3 regions of the Pseudoalteromonas simplex genome follow, and region 2 is predicted to be linked to each of the others. Evidence: predicted binding sites of a transcription regulator. Region 2 holds the regulator's gene; each other region holds the start of a gene.
The links. Region 2 encodes sigma-54, which starts transcription at its own class of promoters, with help from an activator protein. Its sites were predicted from a motif close to GTTGGCACGNNNNTNGNNT; they were not measured.
Positions count from the first base shown of each region.

Region 1: IRQ78_RS20260 (flagellar basal body rod protein FlgF) is a predicted target of sigma-54. The motif match lies at 2,872-2,890, and genes of this name have one in related genera.
Region 3: IRQ78_RS08185 (EF-hand domain-containing protein) is a predicted target of sigma-54. The motif match lies at 2,957-2,975, and genes of this name have one in related genera.

Region 1 covers NZ_JADILN010000022.1:6,233-11,661, reverse strand. The annotation lists gene flgB (flagellar basal body rod protein FlgB) at 1-215, shown strand, start outside; gene flgC (flagellar basal body rod protein FlgC) at 218-649, shown strand; gene IRQ78_RS20270 (flagellar hook assembly protein FlgD) at 663-1,346, shown strand; gene flgE (flagellar hook protein FlgE) at 1,397-2,764, shown strand; gene IRQ78_RS20260 (flagellar basal body rod protein FlgF) at 2,925-3,689, shown strand; gene flgG (flagellar basal-body rod protein FlgG) at 3,711-4,499, shown strand; gene flgH (flagellar basal body L-ring protein FlgH) at 4,515-5,198, shown strand; gene IRQ78_RS20245 (flagellar basal body P-ring protein FlgI) at 5,211-5,429, shown strand, end outside.
Region 2 covers NZ_JADILN010000018.1:15,798-21,226, reverse strand. The annotation lists gene lptC (LPS export ABC transporter periplasmic protein LptC) at 1-207, shown strand, start outside; gene lptA (lipopolysaccharide transport periplasmic protein LptA) at 197-718, shown strand; gene lptB (LPS export ABC transporter ATP-binding protein) at 715-1,440, shown strand; gene IRQ78_RS19725 (RNA polymerase factor sigma-54) at 1,547-3,043, shown strand; gene hpf (ribosome hibernation promoting factor) at 3,070-3,357, shown strand; gene ptsN (PTS IIA-like nitrogen regulatory protein PtsN) at 3,361-3,813, shown strand; gene rapZ (RNase adapter RapZ) at 3,814-4,659, shown strand; gene IRQ78_RS19705 (HPr family phosphocarrier protein) at 4,673-4,945, shown strand; gene mgtE (magnesium transporter) at 5,157-5,429, shown strand, end outside.
Region 3 covers NZ_JADILN010000003.1:152,611-158,039, reverse strand. The annotation lists gene IRQ78_RS08210 (YgjV family protein) at 1-153, shown strand, start outside; gene IRQ78_RS08205 (amidohydrolase) at 156-1,796, opposite strand; gene IRQ78_RS08200 (EF-hand domain-containing protein) at 1,889-2,122, opposite strand; gene IRQ78_RS08195 (EF-hand domain-containing protein) at 2,127-2,360, opposite strand; gene IRQ78_RS08190 (hypothetical protein) at 2,459-2,686, opposite strand; gene IRQ78_RS08185 (EF-hand domain-containing protein) at 2,696-2,923, opposite strand; gene IRQ78_RS08180 (HAMP domain-containing sensor histidine kinase) at 3,236-4,693, shown strand; gene IRQ78_RS08175 (hypothetical protein) at 4,695-5,222, shown strand; gene IRQ78_RS08170 (sigma 54-interacting transcriptional regulator) at 5,225-5,429, shown strand, end outside.

The sequences.
Region 1 (5,429 bases), on a different contig from region 2:
ATGCTAAACATATTGCCGGAGGCAGCCGTTTTGTTGGCGGTGCAGAAATGTTTCGTACGCCAAATCAAGCAGATACAGGCGATGGTAACTCTGTAGATATACAAGTGGAACGAAACTTGTATGTACAGAACTCATTAGAGTATCAGGCAAGCCTGCAATTTATGAGTAGTAAAATTAAAGGCCTTAAAAAAGCCCTCGGTAGTCAAGGAGCTTAATCATGAGTTTATATAATGTTTTTGATATTTCAGGCACGGGTATGAGTGCACAAAATGTGCGCTTAAATACCACAGCGAGTAATATTTCGAATGCAAACACGATTAGCTCTAGCCAAGACCAGACATACCGAGCGCGCCATCCTGTTTTTGCTGCAGAGTTGACCAAAGCGTCAGCATCGCAAAGCAATCCTCAGGGCTCTTCTGTAGGCGTTAAAGTTTTAGGTATTGTAGAGAGCGATAAGCCGCTACAAATTGAATATAACCCGAATCACCCAAGTGCGGATGAAAATGGTTATATCTACAAACCTAACGTTAATGTTGTAGAAGAAATGGCAAATATGATTTCTGCCTCTCGCTCTTACCAAACAAATGTGCAAGTTGCTGATGCAGCTAAGCAAATGTTAAGTAAAACACTGTTGTTAGGACAACGGTAATCGAGGATAAGTTATGAGTAACGACATCAGCTCTGCATCATCATCCTATATGGATAGCTTGCGTTGGAATCAAAGCAATACGCAAACAACTGAGGAAGACAACAACACACTTTCTCAGGAAGATTTCTTTTCGTTGTTAACACAGCAGTTGTCGTTCCAGGATCCGAGTAACCCTGCTGATAATGATCAAATGATCGCGCAGATGACGAACTTTACTATGGCTGAAGGTATTTCAAACTTAAACGAGAAGTTTGACTCACTGACTGCATCAATGACATCAAATTCTGCGTTACAGGCTTCCACTTTGGTTGGTAAGCAAGCGTTATTAGAGTCTGACACCATTGACTTTGACGGTGAAAACCTTGCTAAAGGGTCGGTGGTTGCTGAGACTGCCGTTGAATCTTTAACGCTAAGAATAACAGATTCTTCAGGTCAGTTAGTACGAACCATTGAATTAGGTTCTCAGTCTGCGGGCGCACTGCGTTTTGAGTGGGATGGTAAAGATAACGATGGCAATGTGCTCCCTGAAGGCGAGTATGACATCAGTGCTGAAGGCTTTGTAAATGGAGACTACAGCAGTATGCCTATGGCGACCTTTAAGAATATTGAAAGTGTCAATATTAATGGCGCAAGCGGCATTATCGTAAATACAAAAGAGGGTGCGGTTAGGCTAACTGATATAGCTGAAATCGCATAAGTATAAAAGGTTTGGGTTAGCTTAGGCTAAGAGATAGGTAGAGGTGAGTTATGAGCTTCAATATTGCATTAACAGGCTTAGCAGCCGCACAAAAAGATTTAGACGTAACAGCAAATAATATTGCTAACGTTAACACTACGGGCTTTAAAGAGTCTCGTGCAGAGTTCGCTGATGTATACGCATCATCAGTATTTAGTTCTGGTAAAACAAAAAATGGTGACGGTGTAAGAACAACAATGGTGGCACAACAATTCCACCAAGGTTCACTCTCTTTCACAAATAACTCACTTGATTTAGCAATTACTGGTGAAGGTTATTTCGCAATGGCGAATGACTTAGGTGCACAAGATTTTACTTACACGCGTGCTGGTGCGTTCAAACTTAATAAAGATAACTTTATTGTGGATGCGAGCGGTAATTACTTACAAGGTTTCCCTGTTGATGAAGCAACCGGTGACACAACCTCTGTAAGCTTAAGTACATCTTCTGCGCTACAAATTCCAGATGCATCAGGTTCACCACGTGCAACCACGAATGTCTATTCGTCATTTAACCTTGATTCACGTGCCTCTGCGCCAACTGTGACACCATTCGATCCAGAAACAAGTGCAACTTATAACAGCTCTACATCGACAACGGTGTATGACTCATTAGGTGAACCGCATATTCTACAGTTCTTCTTTGTGAAAACTGATTCTACAGTGACTGGTAATGAAAATGAGTGGGAAGTATACGCTACATTAGATGAAAAGCCATTTGATGCAACAGGTGTTGAGCAAACCACAACACCTTATACACCATTATCAACTTTTCAGTTTGATGCCAGTGGCTTACCACAAAGTACAGATGGTACAGCGAATACTGATACAACATTTAATCCATTAACGTTACCGAGTGGTTTAGGTGCTGCGACAGGCCTTTCTGATTTACTTTCGAATGGTGCAAGTTTCCCTGATGATGTGACTATTAACTGGCGTGATGAAGCGGCAACAGCAAATAAAGTTCCAACTCAATACGCAAGTAACTTTGAAGTAAAAGCATTAGAGCAAGATGGTGCGACTGTAGGTCGTCTATCAGGAATTGATATCGGTTCTGACGGTAAAATTGTTGCGTCATACAGTAATGGAGATACGTCGTTCCTAGGTCAAGTTGCTATGGTGCGCTTCTCTAATTCACAGGGCTTGCAACAAGTTGGTGATACATCTTGGAAGAAGAGTTTAACGTCAGGTGAGCCGATTGCGGGTGAACCAGGTTCAGGTACTCTAGGTTCAATTAACTCATCAGCGCTTGAGCAATCAAACGTTAACTTAACCAATGAACTTGTTGACTTAATTAGTGCTCAGCGTAACTTCCAAGCAAATTCACGTGCGCTTGAGGTTAACTCAACACTACAACAAAACATCCTACAGATCCGTTAATCTTAACGGTTCTAAGCTTAATCCGACACGAAGGCTGCTTCCTCTATTGGCAGCCTTTTTTCATTCTTACTATTCATTTTTCTCTTCTATTTTAGCGTCAATTTTACTTTGGCACTTTTATTGCATTTCCTAATTATCGTATTTTTAGTGAGTCAATGTTATGGACAAAATGGTCTACATTGCCATGTCGGGTGCTAAGCAAAGTTTGCGAGGTCTTGAGCTCAAGGCCAACAATCTTGCTAATGCTAACACCACTGGCTTTAAAGCTGATTTTGCACAAGCTCGCTCTATGCAAGCCTTTGGTGAAGGTCTGCCATCTAGGGTGTTTGCAATGCAAGAACGCCCAGGATCTAATATGGAATCGGGTGGTTTTGTTGAAACTGGCCGTGAGCTTGATATCGCGATGAGCGACCGTGGTTGGTTGAGCGTACAAGATGCATCCGGCAATGAGGCGTACACCAAAACTGGCACATTAAACATTACTCCAGATGGCGCATTGATCACCAGCCATGGCCGTCAAGTAATTGGCGAAGGTGGTCCAATCATTTTGCCATTGCCTATTGAAAAAGTTGAGTTTAGTGAAGATGGCGCTATTCAGGTTCGCCCGCAAGGTGCGCCTGCTAACTTTTTGGAAGTGGTTGATCGCTTAAAAGTGATTGAGGCTGATAACACTCAGCTTGAAAAAGGCAATGACGGTTTATTTCGACCAAAAGAAGACATGTTGGTCAATGACCTTTGTGGCTTTTGTGACATTTCACCTAACGTAAAAGTATTGTCGGGAACGCTTGAAATGTCGAACGTAAACCCAGTGCATGAAATGGTCGATATGATCAGCAATCAACGCCAATTTGAATTACAAGTTAAATTGATGAAAACAGCCGAAGAGCTCGATGAGCGTCAAGATCAGCTGTTACGCATTGTTTAAGATGACTGAGAGGGTAGAGTTATGAATCCTGCATTATGGATCAGTAAAACCGGGCTTGACGCCCAGCAAACCGATATTTCGGTGATCTCAAATAATCTCGCGAATGCCAGCACGGTAGGCTACAAAAAAAGCCGCGCCGTATTTGAAGATTTACTATATCAAAACATTAACCAGCCAGGTGGCCGCTCGTCGCAAGACACTGAAATGCCGTCAGGCTTAATGCTTGGTGCCGGTGCCAAAGTGGTTGCTAACCAAAAGAACTTTTCACAAGGTAATATGCTTACCACTGAAAATTCATTGGACTGGATGATCTCAGGCCCAGGTTTTTTTGAAGTGCAATTACCAGATGGCAATATTGCCTATTCACGTAATGGTCAATTCACGACTGACGAAGATGGTCGCATTGTAACTTCCGGCGCGGGTTTTCCATTACAGCCAGAAATGAACGTACCAGACGATGCACAATCAATTACTGTTTCACAAGACGGTGAAGTATCAGTGCGTATTTCAGGTCAAGCAGAGAACGTGGTCATCGGTCAGCTCACCATTAGTGATTTTATTAATCCATCGGGTCTTGAGCCTATGGGGCAAAACTTATACACAGAAACCGCTGTGAGTGGCGCACCTGTGCAAGGTAATCCTGGTATCGATGGTTTAGGCACTGTGGTTCAAGGTTCCCTTGAAACCTCTAACGTGAATGTAACGGAAGAGCTTGTTAACTTGATTGAAACGCAACGAATTTATGAAATGAATTCAAAAGTGATTTCAGCGGTTGATGAAATGCTTAGTTACATCAATCAGCAACTTTAATGGGTAGGAGGCAGCATGCGTAATATTATCTTAGTCACATCAGTAGCATTGATGCTGGGTGGTTGTATGACAACGCAAAATCATCATGTGGTTCAGGATGACCCTTACTATGCGCCTATGTATCCGGAACCAAGTACTGAACAAGTGGTACCAACAGGTTCGTTGTTTGATAGTTATTCGGCAAATGACTTGTACTCAGATAAAAAGGCATTACGCGCCGGCGATATCATCACTGTTAAATTGCAAGAGTCTACCCAAGCAACTAAAGCGGCAAAAACTGAAACCGACAAAGAAACAGATGCTAGTTTAGACCCTGTTATTGGGCTTGGCGGAAACCCGGTTAACATTGGTGGCGACAGCATTCAGTTTGGTATTGGCTCAGGGGCATCGTTTAAAGGCGATTCAAAGTCTAACCAATCAAATAGCTTATTTGGTGATATTTCTGTCAATGTGATGCGTGTTTTACCGAATGGGAACTTGGTTATTCGTGGTGAAAAATGGCTCACTTTGAATACTGGTGAAGAATTTATTCGCCTAGAAGGTTTAGTTCGTCCTGAAGATGTGCAAGCAGATAACACGGTAACTTCCAATCGTATTGCTAATGCGCGAATTCAATACTCAGGTAAAGGGCAAATTCAAGAAACGCAAAGTGCAGGTTGGCTGTCTCGTTTCTTTAGTAGTTCGCTTTTCCCATTTTAGAGGAATAAAGTCATGAATGGGTTTAAATACATCATCGCTCTTTGCTTAATTAGCCTGCAGTTTTCTGCACAGGCTGAGCGAGTCAAAGATGTATCTATGGTTGAGGGCGTACGCTCTAACCAATTAGTGGGGTATGGTTTGGTTGTCGGTTTGCCTGGCACAGGTGAACAAAGCCGATTTACTCAACAAAGCTTTAAAGCCATGTTAAATGGTTTTGGTATCACCTTACCA
Region 2 (5,429 bases):
AAAAACTTAACCCATAACGGTATGATCGAAGATATAAAAGCAGAAAATATTAATGTCGACATTGATAAAATGACGATGTTTTCAAAGCAACCTGTAACACTAACAGGACCGAATTTAAAAATTACCGGTAAAGGCTTAAAAGCCGATTTAAAAGCCGAAATTGTTGAGTTAACTAACCATACACGAACCATATACTATGACCAATAAACTGAAGAAATTACTCCTGATCCCAAGCTTATTGATTGCCTTTTCGGGCGCAGCTGCCGAGCAAACAGGCGCTCAAATTAGCATTAGCTCAGATCGCCAAGTCGGTAAACTAAAAGATGGCGTTGGCATATTCGAAGGTAACGTAGAGATCGTGCATGGTGATCGTCGCATTACAGCAGAGCGACTTGAGGCACATGGCGGTGACACCGAAGGTACAGTCGAATTAATTATCGCTACAGGCAAACCAGCTTACTTCGAAGAAAAGCAAGCTGATGGCACCGTGATGAGCGCCAGCGCCGAAGAAGTTCGTTATGATGTTGCGAAACGCTTCTTAACACTCAATGGCGAAGCTGAAGTCACTCAAGCGGGTCAAAAAGTAACGGCAAAAAGCATTACCTATGATATGGCTCAACAGCTGATCAGCGCAGAAAAAGACGAAAACTCAACAGATCGTGTACACACTATTTTAGTGCCTGTAGAAAATAAAAAAGACGATAAAGGCCAACCATGAGCACATTAAAAGCAGAGCTTTTAGCTAAAAGCTACAAAGGCCGCCAAGTGGTTAAAAATGTCGGTCTTGAAGTTGAAGCGGGCAGTATTGTTGGCTTGTTAGGGCCAAATGGTGCAGGTAAAACAACGACCTTCTATATGATTGTAGGGCTCGTACCAAGCGACAAAGGAAAAATAAGCATCGATGATAACGATATCACGCTTTTGCCAATGCACAGCCGTGCGCGCTTAGGTATTGGTTATCTACCACAAGAGTCGTCTATTTTTCGAAAATTAACAGTTTACCAAAACTTGATGGCCATATTAGAGACCCGCAAAGATCTTAACAAAACAACGCGCGAAGAGACGCTTAACAACTTATTAGATGAATTTAGCATTCAACATATTCGCGATAGCCAAGGTATGGCACTGTCAGGTGGTGAACGACGCCGCGTTGAAATTGCACGTGCATTAGCCGCTAATCCTAAATTTATCCTTTTAGATGAGCCTTTTGCTGGTGTTGATCCTATTTCGGTGTTAGATATAAAGAAAATTATTGAGCACCTAAAAAATCGTGGTATTGGTGTACTTATTACTGACCATAATGTTCGAGAAACCCTTGATGTTTGTGAAAAAGCCTACATTGTTTCTCATGGGGAGCTAATTGCATCAGGGACACCTGAGCACGTATTAGCTGACCAAACTGTACGTGATGTTTATCTAGGCGAGCAATTCAGGCTGTAACCATTACGCCACCGACTAGAGCATCTGCTAGACTTATACAATGACAATAAATCGATAACAGTGTCTTCACCGTTACCGATAACTTAAAAAGGATTGTTAGGGATACATGAGGCAATCATTACAGCTGCGCATGGGCCAGCAACTTACAATGACTCCACAACTGCAACAAGCCATTCGCTTGTTGCAGCTCAGTACATTGGATCTCCAGCAAGAAATTCAAGAAGCGCTTGATAGTAATCCTCTGCTTGAAGTGGAAGAAGCGGATTACAACGAAGAAAGCATCGGTAAGAATGAGCAAAAAGCGGAGTCTGACGATGTACAAGTCAGCGCGTCTGCCGACGAAGCACCTAGCGAATTCGAGCAAGAAAGCAGTGATGCTCTGAGTAAGGATACGGTTAGCGATGACTTAGCTATGGATGTTACGTGGGATGAGTACATGAGTGCCGCCCCATCAACATCGTCTGGGCCAATGCCTGAAGACGAGTCTATTTACCAAGGTGCTTCAACAGAAACACTGCAAGAATATTTAATGTGGCAACTACAGCTCACACCATTTAGTCCTACCGATGAAGCGATTGCCGTTGCCATCGTTGAAGCTATCGATGACTCAGGTATTTTAACGGTTAGCTGCGAAGATATTGTCGAAAGCTTTAATCAAAATAATGATGAAGAAGAAATCGAACTCGATGAAGTTGAAGCTGTCTTAAAAAGAATACAGTTATTCGATCCAGTTGGTATCGGCGCGCGAAGTTTACAAGAGTGCCTGTGTATACAACTTCGTCAATTCGATGCCAATACGCCATATTTAGCTGAAACTAAAATGGTTTTATCTGAGCATATCGAATTATTAGCAAGTCGCGACTATCGCACTTTAATGAAAAAGACTAAGCTTAAAGAAAACGAGCTTAAAGAAGTGATGACGCTCATTCACAGCTTAAATCCTAAGCCTGCGGATAGCATAGTACGCGAAGAATCTGAGTACGTCATACCCGATGTATCAGTGAAAAAAGTGAAAGGCCGCTGGGTAGTCGAGTTAAACCCAGATTGTATGCCAAAAATTAGAGTGAATAGCCAATATGCAGCGATGTCTCGCTCTGTTAAATCAAGTAGCGACAGCCAATTTATTCGTTCTCACTTACAAGAAGCAAAGTGGTTTATTAAGAGCTTAGAAAGCCGTAACGATACTTTACTAAAAGTGACCAACTGTATCGTGCAACAACAGCAAGCTTTCTTTGAACATGGCCCAGAAGCAATGAAGCCAATGGTGCTAAACGATGTCGCTGAAATGGTCGAAATGCATGAATCGACGATTTCTCGGGTTACAACACAAAAATATATGCATACCCCAAGGGGAATTTTTGAGTTGAAATATTTCTTCTCAAGCCATGTCAGCACCGAAAATGGTGGTGAGTGTTCTTCTACAGCAATTCGCGCTTTAATCAAGAAGTTAGTTGCTGCAGAAAACTCGGTTAAACCATTGAGTGATAGCAAAATTGCAGATATATTGGCTGAGCAAGGAATTAAAGTAGCTAGACGTACAATTGCAAAATATCGTGAGTCTCTAGCAATACCTCCGTCTAATCAGCGTAAAAGTCTGATTTAGACGTTTTACATAGAAGGAAAATGCTTATGCAACTAAATTTAACTGGTCGTCACGTAGAAGTCACTGATTCATTAAGAGACTATGTAAACACTAAGTTCGCAAAACTAGAAAGGCATTTTGATCATATTAATAATGTTCATGTCATTTTAGATGTAGAAAAATTAAGCCAAAAAGCAGAAGCAACTTTACATGTAAACGGAGGCGAGTTGTTCGCTTCTACAGAACATCAAGATATGTACGCAGCAATTGACTCATTGATCGATAAACTTGATCGCCAAGTCATTAAGCATAAAGAGAAATTAGCTCGACATTAAATTATGAAACTTAGTTCACTTACTAATCAGGACTGCAGCAAAGCTGCGGTCCTTTTTAATAGCAAAAAAAGAATTCTTGAGTATATTAGCGAGTTAGCTCACCAGCAGTTTCCTCATTTATCTCAACAAGATATCCTAGATGCTTTTCTGAACAGGGAAAAGTTAGGTAGTACAGGTATCGGCCGAGGAATAGCTATTCCCCACGGTCGAATGAGTGGTGCTGATGAACCTCATGCATTTATTATTGTCAGTGAATCTCCCATCAATTTTGATGCGATAGACAATCGTCCCGTTGATATTTTTGTGGCACTCATCGTACCAGATGGCGATTGCCAGTTGCACTTGAAGACCTTGTCAACAATTGCTGATAGACTTAAAGATAAAGATTTTTGTAAACAGTTGCGAAGTGCTACAAGCGATCAGCAACTATTTCAAGTAATTGCATCAGAGGCATAAATGGAATTAATAATTATCAGCGGTCGCTCAGGCTCGGGGAAATCGGTCGCTTTACGAGTTCTTGAAGACTTAGGCTACTACTGTGTTGATAATATTCCTGTCAACCTACTGCCTTCGCTCGTGCGAAGTGTTTCTGATAATTATGACAAAATTGCCGTCAGTATCGACGTACGTAACTTACCGAAAGAGCAGCAAGAGTTTAATGATATTCTTGAGTACCTGCCAGGTTTTGCAAACCCAACACTATTCTACCTAGATAGTGATGACCAAACCCTAATTAAGCGCTTTTCTGAAACTCGCCGTTTGCATCCATTATCGATTGATTCTTTACCGCTTGATCTTGCCATTAAACAAGAAAAAATCCTGCTTGATGTGCTGATCACCCGCGCTGACTTTATGATTGATACCACTGATTTGAGTGTTCATCAGTTAGCAGAATCAATTCGTGAAAAGATTTTAGGTAAGAAAGATAAAAAACTGATTATTACGTTTATGTCGTTTGGTTTTAAGCATGGCATTCCAAAAGAAGCTGACTACGTTTTTGATGCACGCTTTTTACCGAACCCACACTGGGAGCCTGATTTAAAGCCACTAACCGGCCTCGATCAGCCTGTCAGGGATTATTTAGCTAGCCACAGCATAGTGCAAAAGTTCACTTGGCAGATTCAAACCTTTGTACAGACTTGGTTGCCACATCTAGAGCGCAACAACCGCAGTTACCTAACCATTGCAATTGGTTGTACAGGAGGCCAACACCGTTCTGTTTACTTAGCGCAAACAATTGGTGAAAGCTTTTCTAAAACTCATGCTAATGTAAAAATTCGCCACCGCGAACAAGATATCTAACTAGGCACCAACAATGCACGCTGAAGATACCTTTTTAATTCAAAACAAACTTGGCTTACATGCTCGCGCTGCGACTGTTTTAGCGCAACTAGCACTGCAATTTGATGCCAAAATTACACTTTTTCAAGATGAGAAAGAAGCTGAAGGCGACAGCGTGTTAGCGTTAATGCTCCTTGAAAGTAGTCAAGGAAAAGAGGTTCGTGTTGTATGCGAAGGTCCTGACGCTGACGCTGCATTAACGGCAATCGGCGAATTAATTGCGCAACGCTTTCACGAGCAAGAATAGCATTTGCTAAGACTTCAAGGTTTACGGTAAACTTACTTCGGATATTTAAAATTCCCTTTAAATATCCTACTTTTATATCGCTCGCTTTTCTAAATTACAAAACTCTTAATAAATTTATCGCAGTGCGACGATATCTCTGCAAATACACTACAAAGCAACTATGCTGTATTTGCATAGCCTATTTAAACTTTTTTCAGTTGTAAGGACGCCAATGCCAGAAGCCTTTGAACAAGATTACCCACTACAACAACTCAAACAAGTGACCAAGTCACTCAATAGTGGTCAATTTGTTCAAGTGCGCGGCATGTTAGCCAAAACGGCACCTTGTGATACAGCCCTTTTACTTGAGTCTTCTCCCCATAAAATTCGTCGTATGCTTTGGCAGCTGGTTGACCCAGATGTCCGTGGTGATGTTCTAGAGGAACTCTCTGAAGATGTACGTCTTGGCATTATTGCCCAGATGGAGCCTGAGCACATTGCTGCT
Region 3 (5,429 bases), on a different contig from region 2:
CGTTGGCTTAACTTAGCAGGGTGTATTGCATTTACCTTCTACGGATTAGCAATAGGAGCCGTGCCCGTTGCCTTCACTAATGGCTTACTGGCGTTTGTGAATATTTACCACATCGTTAAATTAAAGCGTCAGCAAAAAGCTGACGCCGAGTAATATTATTCCTCTTTTTTATATTTCAGCTCGCCCGCAATCCAAGTTTGCGTCACATTTATATCGTGGATCTCTGAGATTGGCGCTTTGTAATAGTCTTTATCAATCAAAATAAAGTCAGCCCATTTACCTTGCTCTAAACTGCCTACCTTAAACTCTTGATGTGCAGCATAAGCACCACCTAAAGTAAATGCACGCAAAGCTTCATCACGCGATAGCAGCTCTTGTGGTCGCCAGCCGCCTTCTGGTAATTGATTATGATCCATTCGGGTGATGGCCGAATATAAACCATCAAATGGGTTAGCAAGCTCCACTGGAAAGTCAGAACCCGCTGCAATCACTGAGCCTTGTGCTGAAAAGGTCTTCCAAGCATACGCCCCTTCAAGTTGTTTTTCAGTCAGGCGCTGCTCAGCCATATGCATATCAGAGGTTGCATGAACAGGCTGCATTGATGGAATAATTTTTAATGTTTTAAAACGAGGAATATCTTCAGGAGTCACGATTTGTGCATGTTCAATTCGGTTACGAAGTAAAATACCACCGGTTTTTTTAAATACATTTTCATAGGCATCGAGTACTACGTGATTGGCTTTATCACCAATTGCATGAGTGTTTGCACTAAAGCCATGGGAAAAGCTTAGGTTAAATAGCTGCTCAAGCTTTTCTTGAGTTTCAAGCATTAAGCCATGATGATTTTTACGATCAGCGTACTCTTCAATGAGGGCTGCGCCTCGGCTTCCCAAAGCACCATCCGCATACACTTTGACACTGCGAATCGACAGCATGTCATTCATGTCTTTATATTTACCCGCTTTGAGCATGGTTTCTAATTGAGGATCGGCAGCACTTAGCATGGCTACGATTCTGACAGGAAGAGTACTTTGCTCAGAGCGCTGCTTGTATACTTGCCACGTGTCGTAATCGATACCGGCATCATGGGTTGATGTGATGCCTAAACTTAGTAGATGTTTACCTGCATTATCTAATGCTGTATTTATGCTGGCATGGCTTACTTTTGGTATATGCTGAGTAATAAGCGTTTCGGCTTTATCAATGAATACCCCTGAAGGTAAGCCAGAATCTAGCTTTAAAATTTCACCGCCAGCAGGAGAGGGAGTTTGTTTGGCAATACCTGCAAGTTCCATGGCTTTTGAGTTAACCCACACAGCATGACCATCAACGCGAGAAAGCACCACAGGTTTGTCTTTTACGTATTTGTCTAAATCAGCTGCAGTTGGAAACTCACCGCCAGGCCATTGCTCTTGGTTCCAACCGCGACCAATGATCCAACTTTGTTTATCTTTGGCAAACTCAGCCAGCATTTTGCCAACCTCATCTGCCGAGCGCGTATTCCTTACATCAAGTTGTGAAAGATTATTACCTAAACCAATAACATGGCCATGAGCATCGACTAAGCCTGGTAACAATGTGGCTTGCTTGCCATCAATTGCGGCGGCATCAGGGAAGCTATTTTTAATTGAGTCATTGCCTGTTTTTACGATTTTACCGTCTTTAAAAACCAGTGCAGAAAAGTGTTGGGTTTCGCCTTTATAGGTAGGCGTATAGCCATTTACATTATAAATAACAGTGGTGTTGGCAAAACAGCTAAGTGAAGCTGTTGCGAGTAAGCTGATGATGAGTTTCATAATCTTCTAATAGTTTTTATTGATTTATGAAAACAGTATCAGAGTTGCAGTAAACTGCAACTCAGCAGAGATTAATAGTTAACTATAACTCTTTATTTGCTCGCATAAATCTTAAACTCACTGAGGGATAATTTATTATCTTTATCACTGTCGTAATTTTTAAATCGCGACCACAGAGCTGGGTCTCTCGCAGACTCTGAGCGAGTCAGGTAACCATCGTCATTACGATCAAGTTGTTTAAATTTTTCACCAATACTATCTGCAGCAAAACTCATTGTGCTAAATGCACAACTTAAAACTAGGCTGGCAAAGGTTAATTTTGACATTACTTTAACTCTTGTTTGTTAAATAGTGTTTAAACTCAAGGAGCGAGATTTGTTGATCTTTATCTGTATCCCACTGCGCTATGCGTTTTTGCAAGTGCGGTTGCGATGACAGTTCCTGCTCAGATAAAAAGCCATTTTTATCTTTATCTAGGTGATCAAAGCGTTGTTTTACGTCCAATGCTAAGCTATTGAAGCTTATAGTAATTAAGGTGCATGGAGCAAGCCAGAAAATTCTCATAATTGTCTCCTAAATAAAAGTGCTTGCCATAATTTAACTCCCAAAATTTAAATCCGTTTACACATTCCCTCTGGGATTATGGCAAGCACTTTAAGCCGTTAAGGTTTGAATTTTTCAAACTCTTGTTCAGACAAAACCTGATCGCCGTTTTCATCCAGATCGGCAAATTGCTTAAGTAAGTTATCGTGTTTGGTTGCTTCAGTTAATGAAATCTCGCCATCGGCGTTTGTATCAAATTTAGCAAATCGAACATCCATTTGTGATGCTAAAACGGTGGCGCTGATAACTAAAAACATCAGCGAAAATGCAGCTAAAAGTTGTTTCATTACAATCTCCTATTGAATAAACGACTGAAACTCAGAAAATGAAATTTGGCCATTTTGATTACTATCAATTTGCGTAAAGTTGCCGTGCAACAAGGCATCTTCAGATGCTTCTGCTTCACTCAAAAAACCATTGCTGTCTTTATCTAGCTCATTAAATGTTGTCTGCAAATCAAGTGCGTAACTATGAACTGAGAACAGACTTATAAGCAGGGTGGCTACCGGGGCCGTTACTTTCATTTTGTGTCCTAAATAACTAATTTGCTTAGTACTAATCAAAATCAGTGCCAATATTAAAAGTTATTAATTATCAGTTGGTTATGGTTTTTGTGTGGTTTTGAATGCGAAATAGTTACAGGGTGTTGTGTCTTTTTTGCAACGATTTTCAGGTGTTAAAAGTTTATCTATTTTATTTCAATGAGTTAGTTTGTTGCCAAATAGCAACTTTGTATCGGTTTTTGGGGGAAAATCAGTGCTTTTTAAGGTCGGATTCAGCGAGTGTCTAAGTTTGTTCGCTAATAATCAGCATCTGCAATTATGTTGAGAGTGAATATGCAAAATACAGTAGCGGTAAAAATAAAACAGTTACTCAATTGGCGACCTAGTCTTATTGGCCAGTTCGTCTGTAGCATTTTGCTGTCTTTACTACCGTTATCTTTGGTGGTGATTTTATTTTTAAATGCGCTCAATAAGCAGCTTGCAGTGACTCAAGAAATCGTCGGTGACAATTACGAAATTACCAAAGCATTTAACAACCTCAAACAAGACTTAAATAGCCTTGAACGAGCAACTCGACAAAACTGGGTGCTTAAAAGTGAATCCCTCGATAGCTTAATTGCCAACAAATGGCAATCGTCACTGCAAAGTGTCGATGAGCTCATTTTCTTAAGCCCAACCGCTGATTATGTCTCGCAGTGGCGGCAATTGGCTGAGGTATTACAATTTGCGCATCAACATTTATTAGTAGAACAAAAGCAAGATGGTGAGCTGTTTGCACCCGCTAGTAAGCTTATCAGTGAGCAAACAAATTGGCTCAAAGAGCAAAATGAATTACGCATAACAAAAAATCAGCAACAATTAAAAGCACTTCAAGCTTCATTTATTAATTGGTTAGTTGCGTTAATTCCACTCACGTTATTGGTCGGGGGCGGGTTTCTTTGGCGGATCAGCGGGCGGCTCAGAGAACTCACACATGTGATTGATAAACTTGGACAAGGTCACTGGCAGCAAAAAATTCAAGTTCGCGGCTCGTCAGAGTTAGTTGAATTAGGTAATAAATTAGAGTGGGTTCAAGCGCAGTTACATATGCTTGAGCAGCAAAAAGATACGTTTTTACGCCATGTGACACATGAATTAAAAACGCCCCTAGCTTCGATGGTTGAAGGCACAGACTTACTCGCAGATGAAATTGTTGGTCCTATCAATAGCGAGCAACAAGCCGTTCTTGAGCTAATAACGCAAAGTATGGTGCGACTCAGAGCCATGATTGAAAGCTTATTGAGTTACAATGCCATTCGCACCAGTAAGCAAAGCCTAAGCGAGCTTAACTTTAATTTGATGATGAACAAAATTGAGCGTCATTTTGAGCACCGATTATCAGCGCGTGACTTATCCATTGTGTGGGTGAATGAATTACCAAATAAAGCTTTGTTTATCTCAATTGAGCTACTTGAAATGGTGCTTATTCAGCTTACCTCAAATGCGTTAAAGTTTTCGCCAGAACATGAGTCAGTGACAATAAAAGCAAGCTTAAAGCAGGGACAGTTAATTTTGAGTGTCAGCGACTTAGGAATAGGCATAGAAGATACTGAAAAAGCCGCCGTGTTTGGGGCTTTTTACCAAGGCAAGAATGCAAAACAACATACTGAAATGGGCAGTGGACTCGGTTTAACCATAGTTAAAGAAACTGTTGAACAATTAAACGGTAAGCTCTCTATTACTGATAATGAGCCGCAAGGATGTGTATTTACAGCCATTTTACCAATTCAATTAACCCAAGGAGTTAACTGATATGGGCTTAGCGAATAAAGCCAGTTTTATGCTTGTTATAGGCACACTTTTTATAACAGGGTGCACGATCACGCAAAAGCATGTTGAGGCAGAGCAAATAGAGCCGACAGCAGATGTGAAATCTCAAGGGCAACCTAATCCAAAGCCTCGGCCGAAAAGTGAGCCGTTATACCCGCCTGCAAGTACAGTCATTGCTTGGCATGCTGCCAAGTGCGGTGGCTTTAAAGCAAGCTCTGATAAAGCAAATTATGTTGGCGAAAATGAGCTAAAGCGTCTGTTTGAGTCGATTTGTTTACTCGGTGCTTCAGAGCCAGAAAAAGCTCTTAGTCAGCTTGAAAAAAGTGACCATGCTTTTTATTGGCCAGATGATATTAAGCAGTATCTATGGTTACAAAAGCAATATTTACAACAGAATTTAGCGGCAAAACAAGCTAAGCAAGCACTGAGTGATGAAATGGAAAAAACCTTATCGTCGCTTGCGACTATCGAACAACAACTTCTGCTACGTGAAGAGACCAAGGAGCAGTAACCATGAATGAAGTAACAAAACCACGGGTTTTATTAGTAGATGACGATGCGAGTTTATTAAAGTTACTAGCGATTAGAATTGAGTCTAAAGGCTATTTGGTAAACACAGTTGAAAGTGGCATTGAGGCATTACAAACACTAAAAAACCAAACCTATGATGCGGTGATCACTGACTTAAGAATGGATGAAATGGACGGCATGGCTCTAC